DNA from 3 places in the Agrobacterium sp. ES01 genome. Region 2 is predicted to be linked to each of the others. Evidence: predicted binding sites of a transcription regulator. Region 2 holds the regulator's gene; each other region holds the start of a gene.
What was found. The regulator PhoB, encoded in region 2, activates phosphate uptake and scavenging genes when phosphate is short. The targets are predictions, from matches to a motif close to TGTCATNNANCTGTCAT.

Region 1: a site for PhoB is predicted at 1,238-1,254, ahead of ACQQ2Q_RS04955 (YrbL family protein). Genes of this name have one in related genera too.
Region 3: a site for PhoB is predicted at 2,344-2,360, ahead of ACQQ2Q_RS00545 (esterase-like activity of phytase family protein). Genes of this name have one in related genera too.

The regions. Positions count from the first base shown of each region.
Region 1 covers NZ_JBNQTH010000001.1:995,685-1,000,329, reverse strand. The annotation lists gene ACQQ2Q_RS04960 (methyl-accepting chemotaxis protein) at 1-1,146, shown strand, start outside; gene ACQQ2Q_RS04955 (YrbL family protein) at 1,339-2,082, shown strand; gene ACQQ2Q_RS04950 (hypothetical protein) at 2,240-2,512, opposite strand; gene aceA (isocitrate lyase) at 2,590-3,879, opposite strand; gene ACQQ2Q_RS04940 (helix-turn-helix domain-containing protein) at 4,107-4,645, shown strand, end outside.
Region 2 covers NZ_JBNQTH010000001.1:1,145,527-1,150,171, reverse strand. The annotation lists gene argF (ornithine carbamoyltransferase) at 1-269, opposite strand, end outside; gene ACQQ2Q_RS05650 (aspartate aminotransferase family protein) at 283-1,488, opposite strand; gene ACQQ2Q_RS05645 (GcrA family cell cycle regulator) at 1,919-2,473, shown strand; gene phoB (phosphate regulon transcriptional regulator PhoB) at 2,589-3,272, opposite strand; gene phoU (phosphate signaling complex protein PhoU) at 3,294-4,007, opposite strand; gene pstB (phosphate ABC transporter ATP-binding protein PstB) at 4,054-4,645, opposite strand, start outside.
Region 3 covers NZ_JBNQTH010000001.1:101,118-105,762, forward strand. The annotation lists gene ACQQ2Q_RS00545 (esterase-like activity of phytase family protein) at 94-2,289, opposite strand; gene ACQQ2Q_RS00550 (DMT family transporter) at 2,422-3,333, opposite strand; FMN riboswitch at 3,487-3,631, opposite strand; gene hupB (DNA-binding protein HupB) at 3,850-4,128, opposite strand; gene lon (endopeptidase La) at 4,334-4,645, opposite strand, start outside.

The DNA of each region.
Region 1 (4,645 bases), 150 kb from region 2:
GCCGATGGCGATCTTGAAACGACGATTGCCGGAGAGGCCCGTGGCGACGAGATCGGTGCCATGGCCCGTGCGCTCGGCATCTTCAAGAACAATGCCCGGGCCAAGATCGAGGTCGAGGCGCAAAGCGAGCAGCAGCGCGAAAGTGCCGAAGCCGAGCGCCGCCGTAACGATGAGGAAAAGCAGGCGCTGGACGCCGAGATCGATCATGCGGTGACGAAGCTTGCCGCAGCGCTGGAACGGTTGGCCGCGGGCGATATTTCCTTCCAGATCGAAGGCAAGTTCAACGGACGGCTGGAACGCCTGCGGGTGGATTTCAACCTGTCGCTGCAGCGCTTGCGCGACACCATGGGCAAGATCACCCATAATGTCGGTCTCATCCAGAACAATGGTCGCCAGATGGCAGGCTCCACCGGCGAGCTTTCCAAGCGGACCGAGCAGCAGGCCGCCTCGCTGGAACAGACGGCCGCAGCCGTCGACGAAATCACCGCAACCGTGCGGGGGGCCGCAGAACGCGCCAAGGAAGCCGACAGCATTGTCGGTGACACCAAGCGCAATGCGGATGAATCCGCCGTCGTGGTCGGCAATGCCATTTCGGCAATGGGGCGCATCGAGGAGGCCTCACGCAAGATCGAGCAGATCATCGACGTGATCGAGGATATTGCCTTCCAGACCAATCTGCTGGCGCTCAACGCCGGCATCGAGGCGGCACGCGCCGGCGACGCCGGCAAGGGCTTTGCCGTTGTCGCCCAGGAGGTGCGTGAACTCGCCCAGCGCTCCGGCGGGGCCGCGCAGGAAATCAAGGGCCTGATCAACAGCTCGTCCGAAGAAGTGGCAACGGGCTCGACCCATGTGAAGGAAGCGGGCGACGTGCTGCAGCGCATCAGCGAGCAGATCGCCACCATCAGCCAGCATGTCAATATGATCGCCACCGCCAGCCAGGAACAGTCTGCCGCGTTGCAGGAGATCAACACCTCCGTCAACTACATGGATCAGATGACCCAGCAGAATGCGGCCATGGTGGAAGAGGCGACGGCCGCAAGCCATGATCTGGCCAATGAGACGGACGATCTGATGGTTCTGGTCCGGCAGTTCCGCATCGAGGCGGAAGGCGTGGCGCCCCGCCATCCATCGACTGCCGCCGCCTGATCCGGGCGCGATCTCACGATGAAGTGTTTGTCGGGCTGGCCTTCGGGCCGGCCCTGCTGTCTTTTTAAGGCGGTGCGGCAGTTTGCCGTTTATGACAGGTATGTTACACGGACGCGCAATTAAGGACCGCTGTGATCGCCGTGCGACCCGCGTTCCGTTGGCAGATGAAGCCCCAAGGCGCAGGCACCCGTGATGAAGACGTTACAATTTTCCGACAAGATCGATCTCGCCGAATGGCAGCTTATTGCCGGTGGTGCCTCGCGTGACGTTTATGTTCACGACGACTATCCTGAAATCGTGCTCAAGGTCATTCGCGAAAACAGGCGCGGTCCCAACGGCGAAAAGCGACTGCGCTCCAGGCGCAAGTTCTACCGCCATATCCGCCGCTTTGGTGCCTATCTGAGCTTCAGCCGTGAATTCGACGAATTCCTGGAACAGGCGCGCCGGTTTTCCGGCGACGAAGATGTCGCGCTGCCGATTGCCCGTATCTACGGCTTCATACACACCACCAGGGGGCTGGGCATGCTGGTGGAACGGTTGCGTGGACCATCGGGTGAAACAGCCCCGACCATTCGCGATGTGCTGCGCAAACATGGGCCGCAGCCGTGGGTCTTCGAGCTTGTGGATGAATGTTTCGAGGTGATGCGCAAACATCATATCGTCATGGCCGATTGTAGCCCCGACAACTTTGTCCTGACCGGCGACGGCAAGGGCGGCCAGCGCATTGTCTGCATCGACGGCACCGGCGACAAGAGCGCCATCCACATCTATGCCGTGAGCGGCACGCTGAACGCGCTGAAACTGAAGCGTTATCGTAAGCGTCTGCAAGACACCATCGATGCCTTTGTTGTATCCGAAGGCCTGTCGGTGAATGGTGAGGAACTGGCGGCTCAGGCTCAGGATCCATCGCGAGACGCGTCTCGCCAGACGGTCTGATCAGTCAGGCGGTTTGATCAGTGAGGCGATGGCGTTTGACATTGCGCCGCAGTGTCGCCATCCGGTCGGGCCGGCATTGCTGCCTCTCGACAAAGAAAGCCGGCCAGAAGGCCGGCTGAGGTGGTGCAGGACAGTGATGAAGCCTGATTAAGCCATCTTATTGTGGCGTCAATTCGACCACGGTGTCGGATATGTGATGGGCCTGCGTGACAACGACGGGGATCAACAGGTCGCCCCAGTTGCCGTCGCCGCCATGGTGGCGGGCGGAGCGGATGAGTTCGACCGAGACGCCGCCATCGACGGCCTTCATGACGGAATGGTTGAGGCGATGCAGGTCATTGGCGATCATGCGGATCAATGCCTGCTGGTCGCCGTTCATGGCCGATGACTGTTCTTCGGCGCGTTCCTTGACTCGGGTTCTGGGTGTCATGGGTATTTCTCCTCTCATTGCTCGGGGTTGTTGAATTCTGGTTCGATTGGTTGGTGCAGTCGGGACAAGTCCCCCTCTTACTCCGCCGCCGGGCGGAACTGTTCGGTCTCGGTCGACCCCCGCATCGCCGTGGTGGAGGATGTGCCGCCGGAGATGGCGAGCGAGACCGCGTCGAAATAGCCGGTGCCGACTTCGCGCTGGTGCTTGGTCGCCGTGTAGCCGTTGATCTCCGCAGCGAACTCGGCTTCCTGCAGCTCCGAATAGGCGGCCATCTGCCGGTCCTTGTAGCCGCGGGCCAGTTCGAACATGCCGTAGTTCAGCTGGTGGAAGCCGGCGAGCGTGATGAACTGGAACTTGTAACCCATGGCGCCCAGTTCGCGCTGGAACCTGGCAATGGTCGCGTCGTCCAGGTTCTTTTTCCAGTTGAACGACGGCGAGCAGTTATAGGCCAGCTTCTTGCCCGGATGCACCTTGTGCACGGCCTCGGCAAACCGGCGCGCCTGTTCCAGGTCCGGCTTGCCGGTTTCCATCCAGATCAGATCGCAATAAGGCGCATAGGCAATGGCGCGGGCAATGCACGGATCGATACCGTTCTTGACGTGGTAGAAGCCTTCCGGCGTGCGGCCGGCATCGTAGTCGACAAAGGGCTGGTCGCGCTCGTCGATATCCGAGGTCAACAGCTTGGCAGCCTCCGCATCGGTGCGGGCGATGATCAGGGTCGAGACGCCCATGACATCGGCGGCCAGGCGTGCGGCCGTCAGGTTGCGGATATGGGCAGCCGTCGGGATCAGGACCTTGCCGCCCAGATGGCCGCACTTCTTCTCCGACGCCAGCTGGTCCTCGAAATGCACACCGGCCGCGCCCGCCTCGATGAAGGCCTTCATGATCTCGAAGGCATTGAGCGGTCCCCCGAAACCGGCTTCGGCATCGGCGACGATCGGGGCAAACCAGGTATCCACGGAAAGTCCGTTGCCTTCCTGCGTCTCGATCTGGTCGGCGCGCTGAAGCGTGCGGTTGATGCGCTTGGCAAGCTCGGGTGCCGCATTGGCGGGGTAGAGCGACTGATCGGGATACATGGCAGACGCGGTATTGGCGTCGGCGGCCACCTGCCAGCCGGACAGATAGATCGCCTTCAGCCCGGCACGAACCATCTGCATGGCCTGATTGCCGGAAAGCGCGCCGAGTGCGTTGACATAACCCTCTTCGTTGATCAGCTGCCAAAGGCGGCTGGCGCCCATTTCGGCCAGCGTATGGCGGATTGCGACGGAGCCACGCAGGCGTTGAACGTCGTCCTGACTATAGGGCCGCTCGATGCCGTCATAACGGCCCCGGGGTGCGTTCGGAATCAGTTTGTCAAAATCGGTCATAATAAAGCTCCTCGCCGTAGATGCCTCCGGTGCACGCCTTAAATCGCGTTTTGTGCGCCGGCTTCGATGTGACTGTTTTTACAGTGCGTCGCAAAATACTGCTAGAAACAAAAGGAATTCTGGGGTTTAAATGAGGTTATCTTGTCTGGTCTTTGACAGCAGGGCGGTGTAAATTTGTAAATATTGTAAATGCGGATTTTCTGGCAGACTTGTAAAGGACGGTAAAAATGGCGGAGAACAAGATATTTGCCGGTCCCCGCGTCCGGCGGATCCGCAACGGATTGGGGCTGACCCAGACGGCCATGGCCGAGGCCCTGGAGATCTCGCCGTCCTATCTCAACCTGATCGAGCGCAACCAGCGACCGTTGACCGTGCAACTGCTGTTGAAGCTCTCCGCCGTCTATAAGGTCGATCTGGATGAATTGCAGGGCGAGGCGGGCGGTACGGTGAGCCAGCTGCGCGAGGTCTTTGCCGATCCGCTGCTGGCAGGCGAGGTCCCGGGCGATCAGGAACTGATCGAGGTGGCGGAAGCGGCCCCCAATGCCGCCACCGGCATTTTGAAGCTTTATCGCGCCTATCGCGAACAGGCGGAACGTTTGACCGACCTTGCCGATCTGCTGGCGCGCGAGGGCCATGAAACCTCATTGTCCGGCACAAGGCTGCCAAGCGACGAGGTTCGCGAGACGCTGGAGAAGCGCGCCAATTTCTATGCCCGGATCGAGGATGCGGCGGAAGCCTTTCACGCATCGCTTGGGCTTTCCGCAGG
Region 2 (4,645 bases):
TCGCCAATCGTTTCGGCGCGACCGAGCTGCATTTCGGTGCCGGACAGGAACAGTGTCTCCCCACCGAGTTGGCGCATGCCCACATCGAAGGACACGCGGGTGCGGGTGGACGGTTTCTCGAAAATCATCGCCAGCATCTTGCCGGCTAGAGGCTTGTCGTCCGTACCGGCCTTGGTCGCGCTTTTGCGCGCCATGGCGTCGTCAAGGATGGAGCGCAGTTCGCTGGCCGAAACGGCCGAGAGATCGAGAAAATGCTTTGGAGATGCCATTCTATCTTACCTGTCAGCCGTGAAGGCTTGTCTTGTGATCCTGTGTGTGGAGTGTTTCGGCAGCCTGTTCCAGGCGAGCCAATCCTTCGCGTGCTTCTTCTGCTGTCGTCGTCAGCGGTGGCAGCAGCCGGATGACGTTTTCGCCGGCTGGAACGCCGAGCAGATGCGCCGAGCGCATCGCATGCAAAAGATCAGCTGAAGGCACGCGTGCCTTGACGCCCAGCATCAAGCCTTCGCCGCGCACTTCCTCGATCACATCGGGGAAGCGATCCTTCAGCGCGGCAAGTCCCTGGCGGAACACGAGGGCAACGTCCCGGACATGCTGAAGAAAATCGTCTTCCAGAATAACGTCCAGGACAGCGTTGCCGACCGCCATGCCCATTGGATTGCCGCCATAAGTGGATCCGTGTGTGCCGGCCGTCATTCCGGAAGCGGCCTCTTCGGTTGCAAGGCACGCGCCGAGCGGGAACCCGCCGCCAATACCCTTGGCAACCGCCATGATGTCTGGCGTGATGCCTGCCCATTCATGGGCAAACAGCTTGCCGGTACGGCCAACACCGCACTGCACTTCATCAAGCATCAGCAAAAGGCCGTGCTCATCGCAAAGTGCCCGCAATTCCCGCAGGAACGCGTTGGACGCGAGGCGAATACCGCCTTCGCCCTGCAACGGTTCAAGCAGGATGCCAGCCGTCTCCTCGGTGATCGCAGCCTTCACAGCTTCGATATCGCCGAACGCAACCTGATCGAAGCCGGGAGCCTTGGGGCCGAAGCCTTCCAGATACTTTTCCTGACCACCCGCCGCGATCGTCGCAATCGTCCGGCCGTGAAACGCGCCCTCAAAGGTAATGATGTGGAAGCGCTCTGGGTTGCCCTTGGCAAAATGGTAACGACGCGCGGTCTTGATCGCGCATTCCAGAGCTTCTGCGCCGGAATTGGTAAAGAACACGCGGTCGGCAAATGTTGCAGCCGTCAGACGCTCGGCAAGCTTTTCCTGGCCCGGAATGTCGTAGAGATTGGAAAGGTGCCAAACCTTGTCCGCCTGCTCTTTCAAGGCGCTCACCAGATGAGGATGCGCATGGCCGAGTGAGTTCACCGCGACGCCGGCGGCAAAGTCGAGATAGCGCTCGCCGTCTTCGGTGATCAGCCAGACACCCTCGCCGCGTTCGAAGCGCAACGGAGCGCGATTATAGGTCTGATAGAGCGGGGAGGCCTCGGCCATTGCGCTTGACTCCTTCGACAGGCACGGAAGATATGGGTTTCGCTGATTGGCGGGTGTTACGAAGTCTAAAAATCAAAAATGCCGCCTTGCGGCGGCTCGCGCACTATCTTCATTTCGGACCCCCATGTCAATAAATCACCGCAATTGCGGGACTTTTTAGCACGGTGCCGTCGCAGCCACGCTTTAGTAGGCGATAGTGGTATTTTAGCCTGTGGACAGCAAGTTGGGGAAAACTATGAAATCGATTCGCGATGATTCCGGCGACTCTTGTCACGGAGTCAGGCTCACACTAGGTTAATGATCAATTACTAGACTGCATGCGGCGGAACTAGTCACCGACAATATCGAGGCATATTTTTTGTTTCGGAGTCTTCCGAGGCAGCGGTGAAGGATTCGGCCTCGGAATGCGCTACAGGCGGAGATATTTGGCATGAATTGGACTGATGAGCGCGTTGAAAGGCTGACGAAGTTGTGGGCCGAAGGTCTCAGCGCAAGCCAGATCGCGGCACAACTAGGCGGCGTCAGTCGAAACGCTGTCATTGGCAAGGTACACCGACTTTGTTTGCCCGGTCGCGCCAAGGCTGGCGGCTCCTCGTCTGCCTCTCGCGCGCCAAAGCGTCCGGCGCCAACGACAGCGCGGCCGCAAAGCTTTCAGCCACGTGTAGCCACGCGCTCGGCCGCCCGTCCTGCCGGCACAACCGTGTCACACGATGAAATCGAAGCTGGTGGCGAAGAGGAGCGTGCAGTCGTTCCGGTGCCATCCAATGTCGTGGTGCCGATTTCGCGTCGTCTTGCCCTCACGGAACTCACCGATCGCACCTGCAAATGGCCGATTGGCGATCCGATGACTGATGAGTTTCATTTCTGCGGTTGCGAGGCATCGGATAACGCACCTTACTGCACCTACCACTCGAAACTGGCTTATCAGCCAGTCAATGACCGCAGGCGCTCATCCGCGCAAAAGCAATCGCTTCCCAGCCGATAAAGATCATGAGATGAGGCCCCGCAAGGGGCCTTTTTTATGCAGCAAGTAAAAAGCCCACCGCCTGGCTGGGCGATGGGTTGAAACAGCGGTAGCAACCGCCAGCATGGGTGACCTGTCAGGCCTCCATGGAATATCCGGCGCCGCGCACGGTGCGGATCACGTCCTGCATGTTGGAAAAATTAAGCGCCTTGCGCAGCCGGCCGACATGCACGTCCACGGTACGCTCGTCCACATAGATGTCATGCCCCCACACACCGTCGAGAAGCTGTGAACGCGAATAGACGCGCCCGGGCGATGCCATCAGGAATTCCAGCAGACGAAATTCGGTCGGTCCAAGTCGAACTTCACGGCTCTTGCGGTGAACACGATGCGTTTCGCGGTCGAGTTCGATGTCGCCGCAACGCAGAACGCTGGACAGCACTTCTGGCCGCGCCCTACGCAACATGGCTTTTACCCGTGCCATCAGTTCCGGTGTGGAGAAGGGCTTGACCACGTAGTCGTCTGCACCTGTCGCCAATCCGCGTATGCGTTCGCTTTCCTCGCCGCGTGCCGTCAACATGATGATCGGCAGCCGTTCTGTTTCCGGGCGAACCCGAAGGCGGCGGCAAAGTTCGATCCCCGACACGCCGGGCAACATCCAGTCAAGGATCAGGAGATCAGGAACCCGTTCCTGCATGCGTATTTCGGCCTCGTCGCCCCGAAGGATCGTCTCGACTTCATAGCCCTCAGATTCCAGATTGTAACGCAGGAGGACGCTCAGCGCCTCCTCGTCTTCAACCACAGCTATTTTCGGCGCCATCTAGTGTCTCACTTCAAGTGCTTATTCCGCGACCGCACTGACATCGGTCGTCGTATCGTCCTTGGGACGGTCACCTTCCGGCTGCATACCGGTGGTCATGTAATAGATGGTCTCTGCGATATTGGTCGCGTGGTCACCCACTCGCTCGATATTCTTGGCGCAGAACAGCAGATGCGTGCAGGTCGTGATATTGCGCGGATCTTCCATCATGTAGGTCAAAAGCTCGCGAAACAGCGAGGTGTAGATGGCGTCGATCTCTTCGTCGCGGTCACGGATGATCTTGGCCTTTTCCGCAGAACGGGTGGTGTAGACATCCAGAACATCGGTCAGCTGTTCGAGTGCGAGTTCGGAGAGATGTTCCAGTCCGCGCGCCAGCTTGCGAGGGACGCCGGTGCCCTGAACGGCCATCACGCGCTTTGCATTGTTCTTGCCCATGTCACCAACGCGTTCCAGATCGCTGGCAATTCTCAGCGCACCGATGATTTCGCGCAGGTCGGCTGCGACCGGCTGGCGACGAGCTATGGTGATGATGGCCTTGTCACCGATTTCCCGCTCGGCATTGTCCATCACCACGTCGTCAGAAATCACCTTCTGGGCAAGGGCGGCGTCGGAATTGACCAATGCGCGGACCGAGTCACCGACCATCTGTTCGGCAAGGCCCCCCATCTCGGAGATGCGCCGGATCAGATATTTAAGGTCTTCATCGAAAGCGGATAGAATATGGGTCGATGGCATTTGAGGTATCCTCGAAATTGGCTTCAGCGCGGATGAAAACGGGATATCAGCCGAAGCGGCCCATGATGTAATCCTGCGTGCGCTGATCATCCGGATTGGTGAACATCTTGTCTGTGTCGTTTTCCTCAACGAGTACGCCAAGATGGAACATGGCGGTGCGCTGCGAGACACGCGCGGCCTGCTGCATCGAGTGCGTCACGATCACGATCGTGTAATTGGCGCGCAGCTCATGGATGAGTTCTTCAACCTTGGCCGTCGCAATCGGATCGAGCGCCGAACAGGGTTCATCCATCAAAATGACTTCCGGGCTGACCGCTACTGCGCGCGCGATGCACAGGCGCTGTTGCTGACCACCGGAAAGGCCGGTGCCTGGCTCCTGAAGGCGATCCTTCACTTCGTTCCAGAGGCCGGCCTTCTGCAGGCTTGTCTCGACGATCTGGTCCAGGTCGGCCTTGCCCTTGGCGAGCCCGTGGATGCGCGGACCATAAGAGATGTTTTCATAGATCGACTTCGGAAAGGGGTTCGGCTTCTGGAACACCATGCCCACACGGGCGCGCAACTCCACCACGTCGATCGAAGGATCGTAGATATCCAGCTCGTCGAGTGTGATCTTGCCGGCCACGCGGCAATTTTCGATC
Region 3 (4,645 bases), 1.0 Mb from region 2:
CGACCTCTTTCGTCTCTCGAGGTCGCTGATCGCAAAAAGAGCCGGACGGTTGCCCGTCCGGCTCTTCGGTCGATCGTCTTGGGAGAACGAAACTTAGTTGGTGGCGGTCAGATCAACGGGGAAGAACAGGGTCTCGCCCGATGAGTCGTCGACACCGTCGTTGTCGGTGACGGCAAAGGCCTTGCCATCCTTGTCGAAGGTGAAGCCTTCGAGCTTGTCGACAACATAACCGCCGGTTGCCTTGAGATCGGGAATGAAGTCATGAACTTCTTCCTTCGAGACCATCTGCAACTCGCCACCGATTGCGGCAGGCTTCAGGCTGTCGACCGCGACGCGGTAAAGTTTCTTGATCCTGGCCGCATCGCCAAGCTGGTTGTCGCGCTCGACGATATAGAGCTGGCCATCGTGGGCGGTGATTTCCGACAGGCCGACCCAGCCCTTTTCACCCTTGTCGAGCGGATAGCGAACGGCTGCCCACTCCTTGGAGGCTGGCTTGTAGGAGACGAGCTTGACGGTGCCCTTTTCATCGTCCTTCCATTCGCGCTGAACGGCCATCCACAAGGTGGCGTCGTCGCCGGAGCCGAGCATGGTCACGCCTTCGAAACCAAAGCGAACTTCGTTTTTCAGAAGGTCATCCGGCAGTGAGACTTCGTCGGTGATCGCACCCTTGCCATCAACGTGATAGAGCGCGTGCGGCACTTCCTTTTCCGTATTGCCTTCCGAGGCAAGCCAGTAGCCGCCCTGACCGTCGAGCGTGATGCCTTCGATGTCGAGCTTCTTGGCAGCCTTGCCGTCCCGTGTGATCGGCAGAGCCGATGTAATTTTTGCGGGCTTTGCTGTCGCATCAATTGTGAAGATCTGCGGCTGCGCCGAATAGAAGCTGTCATTGACCGCATAAAGGATTCCGGGCTTCTCGGCGTCGCCAACGAGGCCGGAGAGTGCGCCCCAGCCGATGATATTGCCGTCAGTGGAGACCGATTCGATCATCGGATAAGAGGGTGCGCCCTCTTCCTGGGCATAGATCATGACATGCGAACGTGCGCCGCCATCTTCGCCGAGGTCGACTTCGTTTGCCGTCGCCAGCAGCTTGCGGCCTGGAATAGCAGCAGCACTTTCGGGAGAGATACCGGATGGCAGGATCTGCACCAGTTCAGGATCGGCACCGGTATCCTTGTAGACGCCGACGACAGAGCCACGCTCCGACAGAACGAAGATGTAGGTCTGGCCATCGAAGGAGGCGACTTCGAGACCTTCTGTCTCGATACCCTTCTTGCCGGCGCGCTTGTCAGGGAAATGGCCGAGGCGGGCCACTTCGCGTTCGAACGACGCACCGGATTCGAACAGAACCTTGCCGGTCTTGTCGAAGATGGTGAAGCCACGCGAGCCACCCTGGTAGTCGCCTTCATTGGCGATCACGATACGATTGTCGTCCAGCCACTTCACAGCGTCAGGCTCGCGCTTCACATCTTTCAGAGACCCGGTGAAGTCGAGCTTGCCGTCTTTTTCGATGTCGATACCGTCAAGATCGACCGAACCAGCGGAGAAATTCGCGGTCACCTTGGAAGTCTTGCCGTCGATGATGACGATGTGATTGTTTTCCTGCATCGTCAGGGCAATTTCGCCGAGCGAATTGATGGAGACGAATTCCGGTTCCGGATCTTCAGGCGCGATCTCGGCAAGACCGGTCACGTCCACATGGCTGAGTGCGCCGCAATCGGCAGTGCCATCCTTGATTGGAATGATGACCACATCGCCGGCGGGCATCTGCGGCATTGCACCGTCGTTCAGTTCTTCGTCGCGCTCGTTTTCAATTGCGACGGCAATGAAGGACTTGTCGGGGGAGACCGCAACCGAGTCGGGCTGACCGCCGAGATCGCAGCTGGCTTCAACGGTCTTGGATGTCAGACCGACGATGGCGAGCTTGCCCGATGGCTTCACATAGCTTTCGGACGTGTTAACACCTGCGAAGACCTTGTCGCCGGCGATAGCAACTGAGGTCGGCTCGCCGTCGAGCATGACAGCGCCTGCTGCCTTGGGTGCCTTTGGATCGGTGATGTCGACGAAGCCGATGCCGCCCAGCGGGCTATCGGAATAGACGAGCGTGTTGCCGTCTTCCGAGGCATAGATGATTTCAGCCGAGGTTTGCGTCATCGGATCCTTGTCCGCCGGCAGATTGGTGGCGACAGGGAAAGACGCGATGCGGTTGAAGACCTGTTCCGCGCCAGCCGGGATGGCGGCGGAAGCGAGCAGAGCCGCGGTCAGGGCCGCGCGGGAAAATCCTGAAGTCATGGGAGAGCCCTCCTGTTCCATGAGAATGAGACAGGAGGCTTGTGCGTCACTTGGATGACAGACGAATGACAATGGCCGCCAATAGGCTGCCGTGATTGCCTCTATCGACCCCGCCGGTGCTTATCCACAGCCTCAGGCCGGCAGTTGGGTCTCCCGCTTCTCCTTGCCCATCTCTGTCCACATCAGGAACAGCGAAGCCGACAGGATCATCAGCGCACCCAGCCAGAGATAGCCTGCAGGCGCATAGCCGAACACCAACCACCCGGCCAGCACGTTGAGCGGCAGCTTCAGATCGTCGAATGGCTGTACATAAGCAGCATCCGCGACGCTGTAGGCGAGTGTCAGGAGATATTGGCCGAACGCTGTCAGCAGGCCTGCCACGAGCAGAAGCACCAACACCTGGCCGGTCGGCACCTCAAAGCCCGAGGCCAGTGCCAGACCGCCATTGATGGGCGTCAGCAGCACCAGCAACCAGACGGTGACGGTTTCTGCAGGCTCGAAATTGGTGAGGTTCTTCATCACCAGCGACGACGCTCCCCAGAGCAGGGCTGCCAGCACCGGCAGAAGCGCGGCTGCGGTAAATCCATCCGACCATGGCTGCAGAATGATCATGGCACCGGTGAAACCGACAGCCGTTGCTGCCCAGCGCACAGGCCCGACACGTTCGCCCAAGAACAGGCGCGCACCCATGATGATGAAGAAAGGCGAGGTCATCACCAGTGCGATCGCCTGCCAGATCGGCACCGAGGCCAGACCGATAGTCCAGGCCTGAACGCCAAAGGCGGCAAAGACCACTCGGATGATGTGACGCCAGGGATAGATCGTCTTCATGGACTTGATGCCAAGTCGGGCCAGCAAAGGCAGCGACAGCACGAAGGCAAAGCCATATTGCCAAAAGGCCGTCGAGGACGGGGAAAAGCCCAAAGTCATGGTGAGCCGCTGGGTGGCAACATTGAGAGCGGCAAAGGCAATGCCTGCGAGCACCATGAAAAATGCACCGGTTACGGCGCGGGAACGCAGAAGCAAAATCAAGCTCTGATTCATGTCATTCTTCCTTCACGTCAAAGGATCAACACAAATCAGGACGCATGAGAGGGATAGCGGCACGGTGCGCAAGACAATGACGATGCACCGTCTGACGAACACCCTCCCCCCGCGCCTGCCCGATGGCAGAACGCAAGGCGGAAGCCGCCAGGATCTCATTCTCTTTCATCCGGACTATGACCGTCGGCTCCGGCATCTCACCGGATCTGCTGACCTCCGCTTTCACGGAGCGCTCGCGGGCTCGGGAGAAAGGTCCCATACCGCCGGTGGGGACTTTCACCCCGCCCTGAGAATTCATGCCGGATTATCCGGCGACCATGAGTTAAGTGAAATCGGCGGTTTCATCAAGCACCGAATGATCCGCGTTTGCGAAACACTGCGTCTCTGAAAATGGCCAGCCCGCATGACGGGATGGGGGCCGCGCCCACAAAAAAAGAGCCCGACGCGTGTCCGGGCTCTTTTCATCACTTCCAATGAAGAGAAGTGCAAAGGCGCTTCCAGGGAAGCGCCCCACAATTACTTGTTGTTAACGGCGTCCTTCAGACCCTTGCCGGCCGTGAACTTCGGCACGTTGCGTGCCGGAATGTCGACTTCTGCGCCTGTCGAAGGGTTGCGGCCCTTGGATGCTTCACGATGCGAAACGGTAAAGGCACCGAAGCCAGCGAGACGGATGTCGCCGCCCTTTGCGAGTTCAGCCTGTACGGTTTCGAAAACTGCATCCACTGCCGACGCTGCGTCGGCCTTGGTCAAACCGCCCTTTTCGGCGACAGCAGATACGAGCTCGTTCTTATTCATGTTTCCACCCTTTCTGATTGGCATGAAACGACTCTGAATTGAGGTCGGGCGGAGAATACGTGTAGTTCCGCCCATAGCAACTGAAAAGCACTGCAAAAGCCCGCAAAACAAGACGTTCCGGCGTTTTTACACAAAAAAGGCTGGCATATTAGCCAGCCTTTTCATTGGGAATGTGCCAATTTGGCAAGAATGCGGCAATTAAGCCTCAGTGTGCCACTGAAGCGCCACCTTCTTCGGCCCCGTCAGCCGTTGTAACGGCGGGCGTTTGAAGGCTTGCATCCCATTCGATCGGCTCCGGAACGCGCAGCAATGCGTGCTCAATCACCTCGCCCATGCGGGACACGGGAACGATCTCAAGATTGTTCTTCACATTGTCCGGAATGTCAGCCAGATCCTTGGCATTTTCTTCCGGGATCAGAACCTTCTTGATGCCGCCGCGAAGGGCCGCAAGCAGCTTTTCCTTCAGGCCGCCGATCGGCAGCACGCGACCGCGCAAGGTCACTTCCCCTGTCATCGC